DNA from 2 places in the Streptomyces sp. NPDC057638 genome. Region 1 is predicted to be linked to the other one. Evidence: predicted binding sites of a transcription regulator. Region 1 holds the regulator's gene; the other holds the start of a gene.

Region 1 (10,963 bases):
GCCGGACCCGGCCCTGCCGGTCTGGCCGGTTGAGCCCGGGACGAGTCGTGCGGAGCGGGTCACCGCCGGGCGTGGCGGTCCGGTGCGGGGTGGCCGGGGGAGTGTGGCGGGCCCCGGGATGGGAGCTGAGGCGGGTTCGCCTCGGTGCTTGGGCGGCGGGGTGGCCCGTTCCGGGGTGCGTGGCGCCCTGCGCGGGGCTGGACTCCGGCCTCGGGGCGCGCGGGGCCGTCGCCGGGGTCCGGTGCCATGAGGGAGGGCGTGTCACGGTGGCCGCGCCTGCCGCCGGCCCGGGGTGGTCCGCTGAGTGCTGGGGCCGGAGTCGGCGTGGGGCTGGTCCGGGCCGCGAGCGCCGTGGGTGCCACCGCGCGTCTCGGTGACGCGTCGGTCCGGGCCCGTTTCATGCGACGCCGGGCCGGGCCCGTGGTGTCCTCCATACAGGACAGAGGCCCTCGTCCCCGGCCCGGCCTGGGGAAGGGCGGGGAGGGAACGAGGGCCTCTGAGGTGGTGCTGGGTGGCTCGCGCTCGCGTGGCGAACGCTGTTCAAGCGCGAGTCAGGGGGCCGGAAGGGGAGCGGAAGAGAGGGCCCGCTCGGGTCCCCGCCGGCGATCAAGCAGTGTGGCGCTCGGCCGCTGGGGCCGGGTGCCGGGGCTCCGGGGTCACCCCCGGGGCGTTACCACGACGGAACTCAGCCCTGGAGGGAGGAGACCTTGGCAGCCAGCGCCGACTTCTTGTTGGCGGCGGCGTTCTTGTGGATGACGCCCTTGGAGACGGCCTTGTCGAGCTTGCGGGCGGCCTCGCGAGCGGCCACGCCGGCCTTCTCGACGTCGCCGGCCGCGACGGCCTCGCGGGCCTTGCGGATCGCGGTCTTGAGCGAGGACTTGACGGCCTTGTTGCGCAGGCGCGCCTTCTCGTTCGTCTTGTTCCGCTTGATCTGGGACTTGATGTTCGCCACGAAAGAGCCTTCTCAGGTTCGATTGATCTTGGTGTATGCCTCAGGTGCTCCGGTGCGAGACCGAGGGCCACCACCACGGCGGGACGCCATGGACATGAGACACAGCTAGTCAGGCTACCAGCAGCCTTCCGGGTGGCCCAAACCGAGCGCAGTTCCGTGCGCGTGGGACCATAGGGGCTACGTATCGATCCGCCATCGCCCGAGACGAGACGCCCGCCGTCTCAAGAATCAGGACCCTGCGTGCCCGCGACTCCTCCCAACGTGCCCGAGCCGAGCCGTACCGACCCGGCGCTGATCCGCAATTTCTGCATCATCGCGCACATCGACCACGGCAAGTCGACGCTCGCCGACCGGATGCTCCAGCTGACCGGTGTGGTCGAGCAGCGGCAGATGCGCGCTCAGTACCTCGACCGCATGGATATCGAGCGCGAGCGAGGCATCACGATCAAGTCCCAGGCGGTCCGTCTGCCCTGGGCCCCCAGCGAGGGGCCCGACCAGGGCAGGACTCACATCCTGAACATGATCGACACGCCGGGTCACGTGGACTTCACCTATGAGGTGTCCCGTTCCCTCGCCGCCTGTGAGGGCACGGTCCTGCTGGTGGACGCCGCCCAGGGCATCGAGGCGCAGACCCTCGCCAACCTGTATCTGGCGATGGAGAACGACCTCACCATCGTGCCGGTGCTGAACAAGATCGACCTGCCCGCCGCGCAGCCGGAGAAGTTCTCCGAGGAGCTGGCGAACCTGGTCGGGTGTGAGCCGGATGACGTCCTCAAGGTCTCGGCCAAGACCGGCATGGGTGTGGAGGCGCTGCTGGACCGGGTGGTCCGCGAGGTGCCCGCGCCCGTCGGTGTCGCGGACGCCCCCGCGCGGGCCATGATCTTCGACTCGGTCTATGACTCGTACCGGGGCGTGGTCACCTACGTACGAGTCGTCGACGGCAAGCTCGGCAAGCGCGAGCGGATCCGGATGATGTCGACCGGTGCCACCCATGAGCTGCTGGAGATCGGCACCAACTCGCCCGAGATGCTCCCGGCCGACGGCCTGGGCGTCGGCGAGGTCGGCTATCTGATCACGGGTGTGAAGGACGTCCGCCAGTCCAAGGTCGGCGACACCATCACCCAGCAGATCAAGGGCGCCACCGAGCCGCTCGGCGGGTACAAGGACCCCAAGCCCATGGTGTTCTCCGGGCTCTATCCGCTGGACGGCTCCGACTACCCCGAGCTGCGGGACGCGCTGGACAAGCTCCAGCTCAACGATGCCGCGCTGGTCTACGAGCCGGAGACCTCGGCCGCGCTCGGCTTCGGTTTCCGGGTGGGCTTCCTCGGGCTGCTGCACCTCGATGTGATCCGTGAGCGGCTGGAGCGGGAGTTCGGTCTCGACCTGATCGCGACCGCGCCCAACGTGGTCTACCGCGTCGTCATGGAGGACGACACGGAGCACACGGTCACCAACCCGAGCGAGTTCCCCGAGGGCAAGATCCAGGAGGTCCACGAGCCGGTGGTGCGGGCCACGATCCTGGCCCCCAGTGAGTTCATCGGCTCGATCATGGAGCTCTGCCAGACCCGCCGGGGCACCCTGCTCGGCATGGACTACCTCTCCGAGGACCGGGTGGAGATCCGCTACACCCTCCCCCTCGCGGAGATCGTCTTCGACTTCTTCGACCAGCTGAAGTCCAAGACCCGGGGCTATGCCTCGCTGGACTACGAGCCCACCGGTGAGCAGAGCGCCCAGCTGGTCAAGGTGGACATCCTGCTCCACGGCGACAAGGTGGACGCCTTCTCGGCGATCACCCACCGCGACCAGGCTTACGCGTACGGGGTGCGGCTGGTCGCCAAGCTCAAGGAGCTGATCCCCCGGCAGGCGTTCGAGGTGCCGGTGCAGGCGGCGATCGGTTCCCGGGTGATCGCCCGCGAGACCATCCGCGCGATCCGCAAGGACGTGCTCGCGAAGTGTTACGGCGGTGACATCTCGCGTAAGCGGAAGCTGCTGGAGAAGCAGAAGGAAGGCAAGAAGCGGATGAAGATGGTGGGCAGTGTGGAGGTGCCGCAGGACGCCTTCATCGCGGTCCTCTCCAGTGATGACGGCGGGGGCAAGAAGAAGTAGCCCCCCATCTGTCGCGGTCACGGTGTTCGGCCCGCCACGGCGGGCCGGACACCCACCGTGGAGGGTGCCGAACCCCACCCCCTGTCGCGTCAGGGGTGCCGGGCCGGCCGCCGGCCGGAACCCGTCACAGGGCCCCGCGTCCGGCGGGTGTTCACCGCCGGACGGGCCGTGCGGAAGGGCCCGTGGCGGCCGCCGACGGGCGGGCCCGGCGGGCCGGACAGCGCGCCGACGCCGGTGGGACGGTGTGCGGACATCACCGGCGGGAGCCGGTCCGTTCACGCGAAGCAGGGGGTCGCGGGGCCTTACGTGGTGGGGCGGGGCGCTTTACTCTGATCGCGGCTCAATGGTTACTCGCCAGTTAGAAACCCAGCCAGTCGTGCAGTGCTGCCGCAGGCCCGGAGGACGTCGTGAGCGACACAAAGACCCTGATCGAGAACCGGCCGCCGTCGGTGGCGACCCTGTTCGGCGAGCGCGTGGCGGCGACGCCGGACGCGGAGGCATTCCGCTACCCGGTTCCGTCCGCCACCGGGCAGGGCCCCGACGACTGGAAGTCGCTGAGCTGGGCCGGGACCGCCGAGCGGGTCTATGCCATCGCGGCCGGGCTGATCGCCATCGGAGTGGCCGCCGAGGACCGGGTCGCGCTCCTGTCCGCCACCCGGATCGAGTGGATCCTGGCCGACCTCGGCGTCATGTGCGCGGGTGGTGCCACGACCACCGTCTATCCCTCGACCAACGCGGAGGAGTCGGCGTACATCCTCTCCGACTCCGGCAGCCGGGTCCTTATCGCGGAGGACGCCTCCCAGCTCGCCAAGGTGCGTGAGCGCCGGGCCGAGCTGCCCGAGCTGGCGCATGTCGTCGTCATCGACGCGGAGGGTGTGACCGAGGACCCCGCGGACCCCGACGGCTGGGTGCTCACCCTCGCCGAGCTGGAGCAGCGCGGGGCGCAGTACCAGGAGAGCCATCCCGAGGCCGTGAAGGAGCGCGTCGGCGCGATCACCCGGGATCAGCTCGCCACCCTCATCTACACCTCCGGCACCACCGGCCGCCCCAAGGGTGTGCGGCTGGCGCACGACAACTGGTCGTATATGGCCAAGGCCATCGCCGGGACCGGGCTGCTGAGCAAGGAGGACATCCAGTACCTCTGGCTGCCGCTGGCCCATGTCTTCGGCAAGGTCCTCACCTCCGGTCATATCGAGGTGGGCCATGTGACCGCCGTCGACGGCCGGATCGACAAGATCATCGAGAACCTTCCGGTGGTACAGCCCACCTATATGGCCGCCGTGCCGCGGATCTTCGAGAAGGTCTACAACGGGGTGGCGGCCAAGGCGCGCGCGGGCGGCCCGGCCAAGTACAAGATCTTCCGCTGGGCGGCCGACGTGGCGCGTGAGTACGCCAAGGCCAGCCAGGACAGCTTCCGCCGTACCGGCGTGGCCAGCGCGCCCTTCGCGCTGCGGGCCAAGCACAAGGTCGCCGACACCCTTGTCTACGCCAAGCTGCGCGACGCCTTCGGCGGCCGGCTGCGCGCCGCCGTCTCCGGCTCCGCCGCGCTCTCACCGGAGATCGGCTACTTCTTCTCCGGCGCCGGGATCCACATCCTGGAGGGCTATGGACTGACGGAGTCCAGCGCCGCCTCGTTCGTCAACCCGGGCGAGGCCTACCGCACCGGCACGGTCGGCAAGCCGCTGCCCGGAACCGAGGTGCGGATCGCGGAGGACGGCGAGGTCCTGCTGCGCGGCCCGGGAATCATGGCGGGCTACCACGGGCTCCCCAAGGAGACCGCCGAGGTGCTGGAGTCCGACGGCTGGCTCCACACCGGTGACATCGGCGAACTCTCCCCCGACGGCTATCTGCGGATCACCGACCGCAAGAAGGACCTGATCAAGACCTCCGGCGGCAAGTACATCGCCCCGACGGAGGTGGAGATCCAGTTCAAGGCGATCTGCCCGTTCGTCTCCAACATCCTGGTCATCGGCGCCGACCGTAACTTCTGCACGGCGCTGATCGCGCTCGACGAGCCCACCCTCCTGGGCTGGGCCAAGGAGCACGGCCTGGAGGGCCGCTCCTACGCCGAGGTGCTCGCCGCGCCCGCCACGAGCGAGCTGGTCCAGGGCTATGTGGACCGCCTCAACGGGGGACTCCAGCGCTGGCAGACGATCAAGAAGTTCCGGCTGCTGCCGCGGGACCTCGATGTGGAGCACGGCGATCTGACGCCCAGCCTCAAGCTGAAGCGTCCGGCGGTGGAGCGCCAGTTCACGCATCTGATCGAGGAGATGTACGCGGGGTCACGGGAGGCGTAGCCGCGCGGACCGCCGGGGCCACCCGTGCGGACGCCGCCGTGCCGGTCCTCTCCCGGTCCTCTCCCGGTCCTCTGGCGGTCCGGACACCCCTGTCGTCGCGCGGGCCAGGCCGGGCGGAAAGGTTTCGCCCGGCCATGGCGGAGAATGGGGGGCATGCCTTCCGTACTCCCTGACGGCGAACCCCTGCCCGAGGGCGGGGCGCTCCCCGCGTCCGCCCTCGACGGGGCCGGTCAGCGGCCGCTCGCGTTCTATCTGCACGTGCCGTACTGCGCCACCCGCTGCGGCTACTGCGACTTCAACACCTACACCGCCAGTGAGCTGCGCGGTTCCGGCGGTGTGCTGGCCTCGCGGGACAACTACGCGCAGACGCTCGCCGAGGAGGTGCGCCTGGCCCGCACGGTGCTGGGCGACGACCCCCGCCCGGTCCAGACGATCTTCGTCGGCGGGGGCACCCCGACCCTGCTGGCCGCCGCCGACCTGGTGGCGATGGTGACGGCGGTACGGGAGGAGTTCGGCCTCGCGCCGGGCGCGGAGGTCACCACCGAGGCCAACCCCGAGTCGGTGAACCCGGAGTATCTGGCCGAGCTGCGGGCCGGGGGCTTCAACCGGATCTCCTTCGGGATGCAGAGCGCCCGCCCCCATGTGCTCAAGATCCTCGACCGCACCCACACCCCCGGCCGTCCGGAGGCGTGTGTCGCCGAGGCCCGCGCCGCCGGGTTCGAGCATGTGAACCTCGATCTCATCTACGGCACCCCGGGTGAGAGCGACGACGACTGGCGCGCCTCCCTCACCGCCGCCGTCGGCGCCGGACCCGATCACATCTCCGCCTACGCGCTGATCGTCGAGGAGGGCACCCAGCTGGCCCGGCGCATCCGGCGCGGCGAGGTGCCCATGACCGACGACGATGTCCACGCCGACCGCTATCTGATCGCGGACGAGCTGCTCGCCGAGGCCGGTTACTCCTGGTACGAGGTGTCGAACTGGTCCCGTACGGAGGCCGGCCGCTGCCGCCATAACGAGCTGTACTGGCGCGGCGCCGACTGGTGGGGCGCGGGCCCCGGGGCCCACAGCCATGTCGGCGGAGTGCGCTGGTGGAACGTGAAGCACCCCGGCGCCTACGCGGCGGCCCTGGCCGAGGGCCGTACCCCGGGCGCGGGCCGCGAGGTCCTCTCCGCCGAGGACCGCCGCGTCGAGCGCGTCCTGCTGGAGCTGCGGCTGCGCGAGGGCGTACCGCTCTCGCTGCTGCGCCCGGCCGGACTCACCGCCGCCCGGACGGCGCTCGCGGACGGACTCCTGGAGGACGGCGCGTACGAGGAGGGCCGGGGCGTCCTCACCCTGCGGGGCCGGCTCCTGGCGGACGCGGTGGTACGGGATCTGGTCGACTAACGGGACCTGGCGGGGCCTAGTGCGGCCTTGCGGGACCCAACGGAACCTGGCGGGACCCGCCGTCCGGCCCCGCCTCCTGTCAGGGGGCCGTCACGAAGTCGATCAGCTCCTCGACGCGGCCCAGCAGCTCCGGCTCCAGGTCCTTGTACGAGTGGACCCGGGAGAGGATGTGCTGCCAGGCGGCGCCCGTCTGCTCGGGCCAGCCCAGGGCCCGGCAGACGCCCGTCTTCCAGTCCTGGCCGTGGGGGATCCTCGGCCAGGCCGCGATGGACAGCGCGGACGGCTTCACCGCCTGCCACACGTCCACGAACGGGTGGCCCGTCACCAGCACATCGGGGCCGGTGACCGCCTGGGCGATCCGGTACTCCTTCGAGCCCGGCACCAGATGGTCCACCAGCACCCCCAGCCGGGCGTCCGGGCCGGGGGAGAAGGCCGCGACGACGGCGGGCAGATCGTCCACCCCCTCCAGGTACTCCACCACCACGCCCTCGATCCGCAGATCGTCGCCCCAGACCCGTTCGACCAGCTCGGCGTCGTGGCGCCCCTCCACATAGATCCGGCCCGCGCGCGCCACCCGGGCCCGTGCGCCGGGCACGGCGATCGAGCCCGAGGCGGTACGGGCCGGGGGTGCGGGCCGGGTGGGTCCGGTCGGGCGGACCAGGGTCACCACCGCGCCGTCGAGCAGGAAGCCCCGTGGCTCCAGCGGGAAGACCCGATGCTTGCCGAAACGGTCCTCCAGGGTCACGGTGCCCGCCTCGCACCCCACCACCGCGCCACAGAAGCCGGTGGCGACCTCCTCCACCACGAGATCGGGCTCGGCCGCCACCTCGGGGACGGCGGCCGTCCGCTTCCACGGCGGGGTCAGATCCGGGCTGTCATACCTGCTGCGCATGGGCGCCATTGTGCCGCCGCCCGGCGGGGTCGGCCGCCGGACGCGTCCGTACGGCCGTGATGCCGCCGCGCGTCACGCCGTGATGCCTTCGTACGTCACGCCGTCGTGCGTTACCGAGCCGTACGTCGTTCCGGCCTGTCCCGCCCCGCGCTACCCGGCGCTGTCTCGCCTCGCCCTGCCTCACCCGGCGCTGCCGAAGCGTTCCGCCAAGGCGTCCCGCTGCCGTCGTACGAAGGCGGCGTCGACGACGGCGCCGTGCCCCGGTACGTACAGCGCGTCCTCCCCGCCCAGGGAGAGCAGCCGGTCCAGGGCGGCGGGCCAGCGGGCGCCGAGGGCGTCCGGGCCCGCCTGGGGCTCGCCCGACTCCTCCACCAGATCGCCGCAGAAGACCACCTCGGGACCGCCCGCGACCAGCACGGCGAGGTCATGGGCGGTATGGCCGGGGCCCACGTTCGCCAGCAGCACCTGACGGCCGCCGAGGTCCAGGACGCGTTCGCCGGAGACCAGATGGCGCGGGGCGACCAGGAGTTCGGCCGCCTCGTCCGCCTCGGCCTCGCCGACTCCGTACCGTACGGCGTCGGCGCGCAGCGCCTCCCGTTCGCGGGTCAGCAGGGAGTCGACGCCGACCGCGCCGAACACCTCGGCGCCCGCGAAGACGGCGGTGCCGAGGACATGGTCGAAATGGGGGTGGGTGAGTGCGATGTGCGTCACCCTCCGGCCACCGAGGATGGCCTCCGCCTGGGCGCGCAGCTCGGCGCCCTCACGCAGGGTGGACCCGGTGTCGACGAGGAGGGCGCCCTCCGTCCCGGCGATCAGTCCGCAGGTCGCGTCCCAGCCGGGGAGTCTGCGCCGCCCCACGCCGTCGGCCAGCCGCTCCCAGCCGTGTTCTTCCCACGGTCTCGCGCCGTGGTCTTCCCAACTGACGTTCATGGGGTGACGCTAGCGGCGTCGACCAGCGAGGTCGCGGGTAGGGTGGCCGGTCACCCTTGCTAGGCCCGTACCTCACGGCCGTACACTGGCACGGAGAAATCCTGGCACTCGGCCCCCGCGAGTGCCAGGCGTCACGGAGCAGACACCGAGGGGCACGCTGGAGGTGCGCGCGATGCTCAGCCAACGCAGACTCGATGTTCTGCGCGCCATCGTCCAGGACTACGTCGGTACGGAGGAGCCCGTCGGCTCCAAGGCGCTCACCGAGCGCCACCAGCTCGGCGTCTCACCCGCCACCGTCCGCAACGACATGGCGGCGCTGGAGGAGGAGGGCTTCATCGCCCAGCCGCACACCAGCGCCGGGCGGATCCCCACCGACAAGGGGTACCGCCTCTTCGTCGACAAGCTCGCCGGGGTCAAGCCGATGTCGGCGCCCGAGCGGCGGGCGATCCAGAACTTCCTCGACGGCGCGGTCGACCTCGACGATGTCGTCGGCCGTACGGTGCGGCTGCTGGCGCAGCTCACCCGGCAGGTCGCCGTCGTGCAGTACCCCTCGCTCACCCGGTCCACGGTCCGCCATGTCGAGCTGCTCTCGCTGGCGCCGGCGCGGCTGATGCTGGTGCTGATCACGGACACCGGACGGGTCGAGCAGCGGATGGTGGACTGTCCGGCTCCGTTCGGTGAGGCCGCGCTCGCCGATCTGCGGGCCCGGCTCAACAGCCGGGTGGTGGGGCGGCGGTTCGCCGATGTGCCCCAGCTGGTGCAGGACCTGCCCGAATCCTTCGAACCGGAGGACCGGGGCACCGTCTCCACCGTCCTCTCCACCCTGCTGGAGACTCTGGTCGAGGAGACCGAGGAACGGCTGATGATCGGCGGCACCGCCAATCTCACCCGCTTCGGCCATGACTTCCCGCTGACCATCCGGCCGGTGCTGGAGGCGCTGGAGGAGCATGTGGTGCTGCTGAAGCTCCTCGGTGAGGCCAAGGAGTCGGGCGGTATGGGTATGACCGTCCGTATTGGTCATGAGAACGCCCATGAGGGACTGAACGCAACCTCCGTAGTCTCCGTTGGCTACGGTTCCGGCGACGAGGCTGTCGCCAAACTCGGCGTGGTCGGACCGACCCGCATGGACTACCCCGGAACGATGGGAGCGGTACGCGCAGTGGCACGTTACGTCGGACAGATCCTGGCGGAGTCGTAAGTGGCCACGGACTACTACGCCGTACTCGGCGTACGCCGCGACGCGTCCCAGGACGAGATCAAGAAGGCGTTCCGGAGGCTCGCGAGAGAGCTGCACCCGGACGTCAATCCCGATCCGAAGACGCAGGAGCGCTTCAAGGAGATCAACGCCGCCTACGAGGTGTTGTCGGACCCGCAGAAGAAGCAGGTCTACGACCTCGGTGGCGACCCCCTGTCCCAGGCCGGGGGCGCGGGCGCCGGAGGCTTCGGCGCCGGGGGCTTCGGCAACTTCTCGGACATCATGGACGCCTTCTTCGGTACGGCGTCCCAGCGCGGCCCCCGTTCGCGCACCCGGCGCGGCCAGGACGCGATGATCCGTCTGGACATCGAGCTGAGCGAGGCCGCGTTCGGCACCACCAAGGAGATCCAGGTCGACACCGCCGTCGTCTGCACCACGTGCAGCGGCGAGGGCGCGGCGCCCGGGACCTCCGCCCAGACCTGTGACATGTGCCGGGGCCGGGGCGAGGTCTCCCAGGTGACCCGCTCCTTCCTGGGGCAGGTCATGACCTCGCGGCCCTGCCCGCAGTGCCAGGGCTTCGGAACCGTGGTCCCCACGCCGTGCCCCGAGTGCGCGGGCGACGGCCGGGTACGGTCGCGCCGGACCCTCACCGTCAAGATCCCCGCGGGCGTCGACAACGGCACCCGGATCCAGCTCGCCGGAGAGGGCGAGGTCGGACCCGGTGGCGGGCCCGCCGGAGACCTCTATGTGGAGATCCACGAGGTCGCGCACCCCGTGTTCCAGCGGCGCGGCGACGATCTGCACTGCACCGTGACCATCCCCATGACGGCCGGGGCGCTCGGCACCAAGGTGCCGCTGGAGACCCTGGACGGGATGGAGGAGGTCGACATCCGGCCGGGGACCCAGTCGGGACAGTCGATCCCCCTCCATGGGCGCGGTGTGACCCATCTGCGCGGTGGCGGGCGGGGTGACCTCATCGTGCATGTGGAGGTCATGACGCCGAGCAAGCTGGACCCGGAGCAGGAGCGACTGCTGCGGGAGCTGGCGAAGCTGCGGGGTGAGGAGCGGCCGATGGGCCAGTTCCAGCCCGGCCAGCAGGGGCTGTTCTCCCGCCTGAAGGACGCGTTCAACGGCCGCTGAGGCCGGTGTGTGACGTGCCCGTTCGTTTTCGCGGCCGGTTGTCTTTCGCGCCCGTGGGGCCCGGT
Region 2 (4,913 bases), on a different contig from region 1:
GCCGTCACCGCGGACACGGCGGCCGTCCCACCGGCGTCAGCCGGTCGGCGGTGGGAGGGGGTGTCAGTGGGAGTGACCGTGGCCGTGGCCCGCGTCAGCCTCGTCCTCGGCCGGCTTCTCGACGACCAGGGTCTCGGTCGTGAGCAGCAGGGAGGCGATGGAGGCGGCGTTCTCCAGGGCGGAGCGGGTGACCTTGACCGGGTCGATGACACCGGCCTTCACCAGGTCGCCGTACTCGGCGGTGGCGGCGTTGTAGCCCTGGCCGGTCTCCAGCTCGGCGACCTTGGAGACGATGACGTAGCCCTCCAGGCCGGCGTTCTCCGCGATCCAGCGCAGCGGCTCGACGGCGGCACGGCGGACCACGGAGACACCGGTGGCCTCGTCGCCGTCCTTGCCGAGGTTGTCCTCAAGGATCTTGGCGGCGTGGACCAGCGCGGAGCCACCACCGGAGACGATGCCCTCCTCGACCGCGGCGCGGGTCGCGGAGATGGCGTCCTCCAGACGGTGCTTCTTCTCCTTCAGCTCCACCTCGGTGGCGGCGCCGACCCGGATGACGCAGACGCCACCGGCGAGCTTGGCGAGGCGCTCCTGGAGCTTCTCGCGGTCCCAGTCCGAGTCGGTGGACTCGATCTCGGCCTTGATCTGGGCGACGCGGCCCACGACGTCCTCGGAGCTGCCGCCGCCGTCGACGATGGTCGTGTCGTCCTTGGTGACCGTGACACGGCGGGCGGAACCCAGCACGTCCAGACCGGCCTGGTCGAGCTTGAGGCCGACCTCCTCGGCGATGACGGTGGCACCCGTGAGGATGGCCATGTCCTGGAGCATCGCCTTGCGGCGGTCACCGAAGCCGGGCGCCTTGACGGCGACCGCGTTGAAGGTGCCGCGGATCTTGTTGACGACCAGGGTGGAGAGCGCCTCGCCCTCGACATCCTCGGCGATGATCAGCAGCGGCTTGGAGCCACCGGCCTGGATGACCTTCTCCAGCAGCGGCAGCAGGTCCTGGATGGAGGCGATCTTGCCCTGGTGGATCAGGATGTACGGGTCGTCGAGGACGGCCTCCATCCGCTCCTGGTCGGTGACCATGTACGGGGAGAGGTAGCCCTTGTCGAAGGCCATGCCCTCGGTGAAGTCCAGCTCCAGGCCGAAGGTGTTGGACTCCTCGACCGTGATGACGCCGTCCTTGCCGACCTTGTCCATCGCCTCGCCGATGAGCTCACCGACCTGCGGGTCCTGGGCGGAGAGACCGGCGACGGCGGCGATGTCGGCCTTGTCCTCGATCGGACGGGCGGTCGAGAGCAGCTCGTCGGAGACGGCCTTGACCGCGGCGTCGATGCCCTTCTTCAGGGCGGCCGGGGAGGCACCGGCGGCGACGTTGCGCAGACCCTCGCGGACCAGGGCCTGGGCCAGCACGGTGGCGGTGGTGGTGCCGTCACCAGCGATGTCGTTGGTCTTGGTCGCCACCTCCTTCACCAGCTGGGCGCCGAGGTTCTCGTACGGGTCGTCGACCTCGACCTCACGGGCGATGGTGACACCGTCGTTGGTGATGGTGGGGGCGCCGAACTTCTTGTCGATGACGACGTTGCGGCCACGGGGGCCGATCGTCACCTTGACCGCGTCGGCAAGCTTGTTGACACCGCGCTCCAGGGCGCGACGGGCGTCCTCGTCGAACTTCAGGATCTTCGCCATGGTGGGCTTCTCAGTCCTCTCGAACGAACGACGCCCCTGCCACCCGGCCACGTGTGCGGCGGGGGCCAGGGGCGCCGTTCAAAGCGGTTGCTGCTCGGGGTGAATTACTTCTCGATGATCGCGAGCACGTCGCGGGCCGAGAGGACGAGGTACTCCTCGCCGCTGTACTTCACCTCGGTGCCGCCGTACTTGCTGTAGAGCACGACGTCGCCGGTCTTGACGTCGAGCGGCAGGCGCTCGCCGTTCTCGAAGCGGCCCGGGCCCACGGCGAGGACGACGCCCTCCTGGGGCTTCTCCTTCGCGGTGTCCGGGATGACCAGGCCAGAGGCCGTGGTCTGCTCGGCGTCGAGCGGCTGGACCACGATGCGGTCCTCGAGCGGCTTGATGGCAACCTTGGAGCTGGTGGTCGTCACGATCCGACCTCCCCCTTCGGAGATCTCACGGGGTTAACTGTCTGAGGTGGCGACCAGGTGGATCCGTCGTCGCGGGTGCCGGACCTGCCCGTCGCTGTGTCTGGCACTCTCCATTGGGGAGTGCCAGAGCCGAGACTATGACCGCGATTAGCACTCGGTCAAGCGGAGTGCCAATGCGTCGCCTCACATGGCGCGAACGGAGGCGGTCGGACGGCCGGGAGCCGGGACCCATGCGGGGCGCCCGAACCGGTGGACGGTACCCGAACCGGCGAACGGTGCCGGGACCCATGCGCGGCGCCCGGACCGATGCGCGGGCAGGGGCCGGGCGGGGCGTCCCGGCGGCCCGGGGCCGACGCGGGTGGGCGGGCCCGTCAGACGTAGTCCTCCAGGCGGGCGACCGCGTACCCCTTCTCCGTGACCGTCTTCATCACCTGGCGGATCATGTCGGGCATGGTGCCCTCCCAGTCGGAGGGCCCGCGGAAGTGGGTGAGGATGATGTCACCCGGGTGCAGGTCCCGGTCCCACTCGCGCCACTCCATGTGGTCCGGGAACGCCTCCGCGGCCCAGAGCGGCACGGCCTTGATCCCGCACTGCTGGGCGGCGCGCAGCGTGTCCTCGTTGTAGTTGCCGTAGGGCGGACGGAAGAGCGGGGGGCGCTTTCCGTACAGCTTCTGGAGATTGCCCTGCTGGCCGCAGATCTCCTGTTTCTGCTCGGTGTACGTCAGGCCCGGCATATAGCGGTGGTTGAGGGTGTGGTTGTGGAGCGCGACGCCCCGGTCGCGCATCTCCCGGAAGTAGCCGTAGTTGTCGTTGATCAGGTAGTCGCTGAGGAAGGAGCTGTAGGGGATCTGGAGCTCGGACATCATCCGCAGCAGGTCGGGGTCCTTCTCGGCGCCGTCGTCGATGGTCAGGAAGACCACACGCTCCTTGACCGGCACGGTGGTGAAGACCGGCGGCAGCACCTCGCCGCCTTCCACCTCGAAGCCCTTGCGGGTGGTCAGCGCCGGTTTCACCGACGGGGGCGGCGGCGCGGGCAGCGGGATCCGCTCCAGGCCCCACTTCTTGGCCGCGACCGCCCGTGCGGCCTGGGAGCGCTTCACCCGCTCGGCGTAGGAGACGGGCGCGCCGCCCGCGCCCTCCTTGCGCTCCGCCCGCTGACCGTCCCCCGGCCGTGCGCCGTCGCGCCCGTCGGGCGGGTCCCCGGCGCAGGCCGAGCCGAGCAGGGCGAGCAGGAGCACCGCGGCGAGGGCGCCGGGGCGCGGGATCCCGTGCCGTGGCGAGGCGTTCGGATGTGTTGTCTTTTTTCCTTTTTGTCGTACAAGCTGCATGGCGCTGGATCCTGTCAGTACGGATCCACGGGACCGGGCCGACAGCGCCGCCCGGAGCGGCCCGGTCCCCCGCCTGGCCCACACGGGAACCCCGCCCGGGGCCCGAAGGCGTTCCCGTCGTCGCTCCGACCGGCGCTCCGGCCCGCCCCCTCGCCCGCGGAAGAACCCCTCCGGCCCGCGACCAGCCCGCCACCGCCCCAGCCCGCCCCCTCGCCCTTCGTCCGGCCCGCCCCCTCGCCCGCGGAAGAACCCCTCCGGCGCGCGGTACCCACTGGCCCCTGGCTCACAATGGGCCGGGTGAACGACCTCTCCGCGCTCCTGACCGACGAGGGCCAGAGCCTGCTCGCCGCCCTCCGCGACCATGACCCCGCCCAGGAGCTGGCCCTCGCCACCCGGCTCCGCCGTGACCACCCCGCCGACCTGGTCTCGGCCGCGCTCGGCCAGGCGAGGCTGCGGCAGCGCGCGGTGGCGAAGTTCGGCGCGGAGGACGCCCACCGCATGTACTTCACGCCCCACGGCGTGGAGCAGGCGACCCGCCGGTCCGTCGCCGCCTACCGCGCCGCCCGGTTCGCGGCGCTGGGGGTGCGCCGCGTGGCGGACCTGTGCAGCGGGGTCGGCGGTGACGCCATCGCCCTGGCCCGCGCGGGCGTCCAGGTCCTGGCCGTCGACCGTGACCCGCTGACCTCGGCCGTCGTCCGCGCCAACGCCGAGGCCCTCGGCCTGGCCGAACTGATCGAGGTGCGGTGCGCCGATGTCACGGAGACCGACACCACGGGCTGCGACGCCGTCTTCGTGGACCCCGCCCGCCGGGGCGGCCGGGGCAGGATCTTCGACCCGGAGGCGTACTCCCCGCCCCTGTCCTGGGCGCTCTCGGCCGCCCGTACCCACCCCGTCGCGGCGCTGAAGATCGCCCCCGGCATCCCGCACGAGCGGATCCCCGGTGACTTCCGCGCGGAGTGGATCTCCGACGGGGGCGATGTCAAGGAAGCCGTGCTCTGGTACGGGGCGTTCCCGCCCGGTTCCCCCGCCGTCCGCGCCACGCTGCTGCCCGGACCGCACTCGCTGACCGGCGGCGGCCTGCCGGACCCCGCCGTACGGCCCGTCGGCCGCTATCTGTACGAACCGGATGGCGCCGTCATCCGGGCCCATCTGGTCGCGGAGGTCGCCCGGGACCTCGACGGCGGGCTGATCGACGAGACCATCGCGTACATCACCGCCGACGCGGCCCGCGCCACGCCGTACGCCACCGGGTACGAGATCACCGACACCCTCCCCTTCAACCTCAAGCGGCTCAAGGCCCTGCTGCGCGCACGCGAGGTCGGCACCCTGACGGTGAAGAAGCGCGGCTCGGCGGTGGAACCGGAGGAACTGCGGCGCAAGGTGAGGCCGCAGGGCCCGAACGCGGCGACGGTCTTCCTGACCCGGGTGGCGGGCGCGCCGTCGATGCTGGTGGGGCACCCGCTCCCGGCGGCCGTTTAGCGGCTCT

What was found. The regulator HrcA, encoded in region 1, represses chaperone genes, less so after heat shock. The targets are predictions, from matches to a motif close to TTNGCACTCNGNNNNNCNGAGTGCNAA.
Region 2: groES (co-chaperone GroES) is a predicted target of HrcA. The motif match lies at 2,247-2,273, and genes of this name have one in related genera.

The regions. Positions count from the first base shown of each region.
Region 1 covers NZ_JBHVHF010000150.1:10-10,972, reverse strand. The annotation lists gene rpsT (30S ribosomal protein S20) at 686-952, opposite strand; gene lepA (translation elongation factor 4) at 1,193-3,058, shown strand; gene ACFVIM_RS20395 (AMP-dependent synthetase/ligase) at 3,466-5,355, shown strand; gene hemW (radical SAM family heme chaperone HemW) at 5,509-6,741, shown strand; gene ACFVIM_RS20385 (DUF3097 domain-containing protein) at 6,821-7,633, opposite strand; gene ACFVIM_RS20380 (MBL fold metallo-hydrolase) at 7,814-8,563, opposite strand; gene hrcA (heat-inducible transcriptional repressor HrcA) at 8,736-9,761, shown strand; gene dnaJ (molecular chaperone DnaJ) at 9,762-10,898, shown strand.
Region 2 covers NZ_JBHVHF010000436.1:66-4,978, forward strand. The annotation lists gene groL (chaperonin GroEL) at 64-1,686, opposite strand; gene groES (co-chaperone GroES) at 1,791-2,099, opposite strand; gene ACFVIM_RS32720 (polysaccharide deacetylase family protein) at 2,471-3,427, opposite strand; gene ACFVIM_RS32725 (SAM-dependent methyltransferase) at 3,716-4,906, shown strand.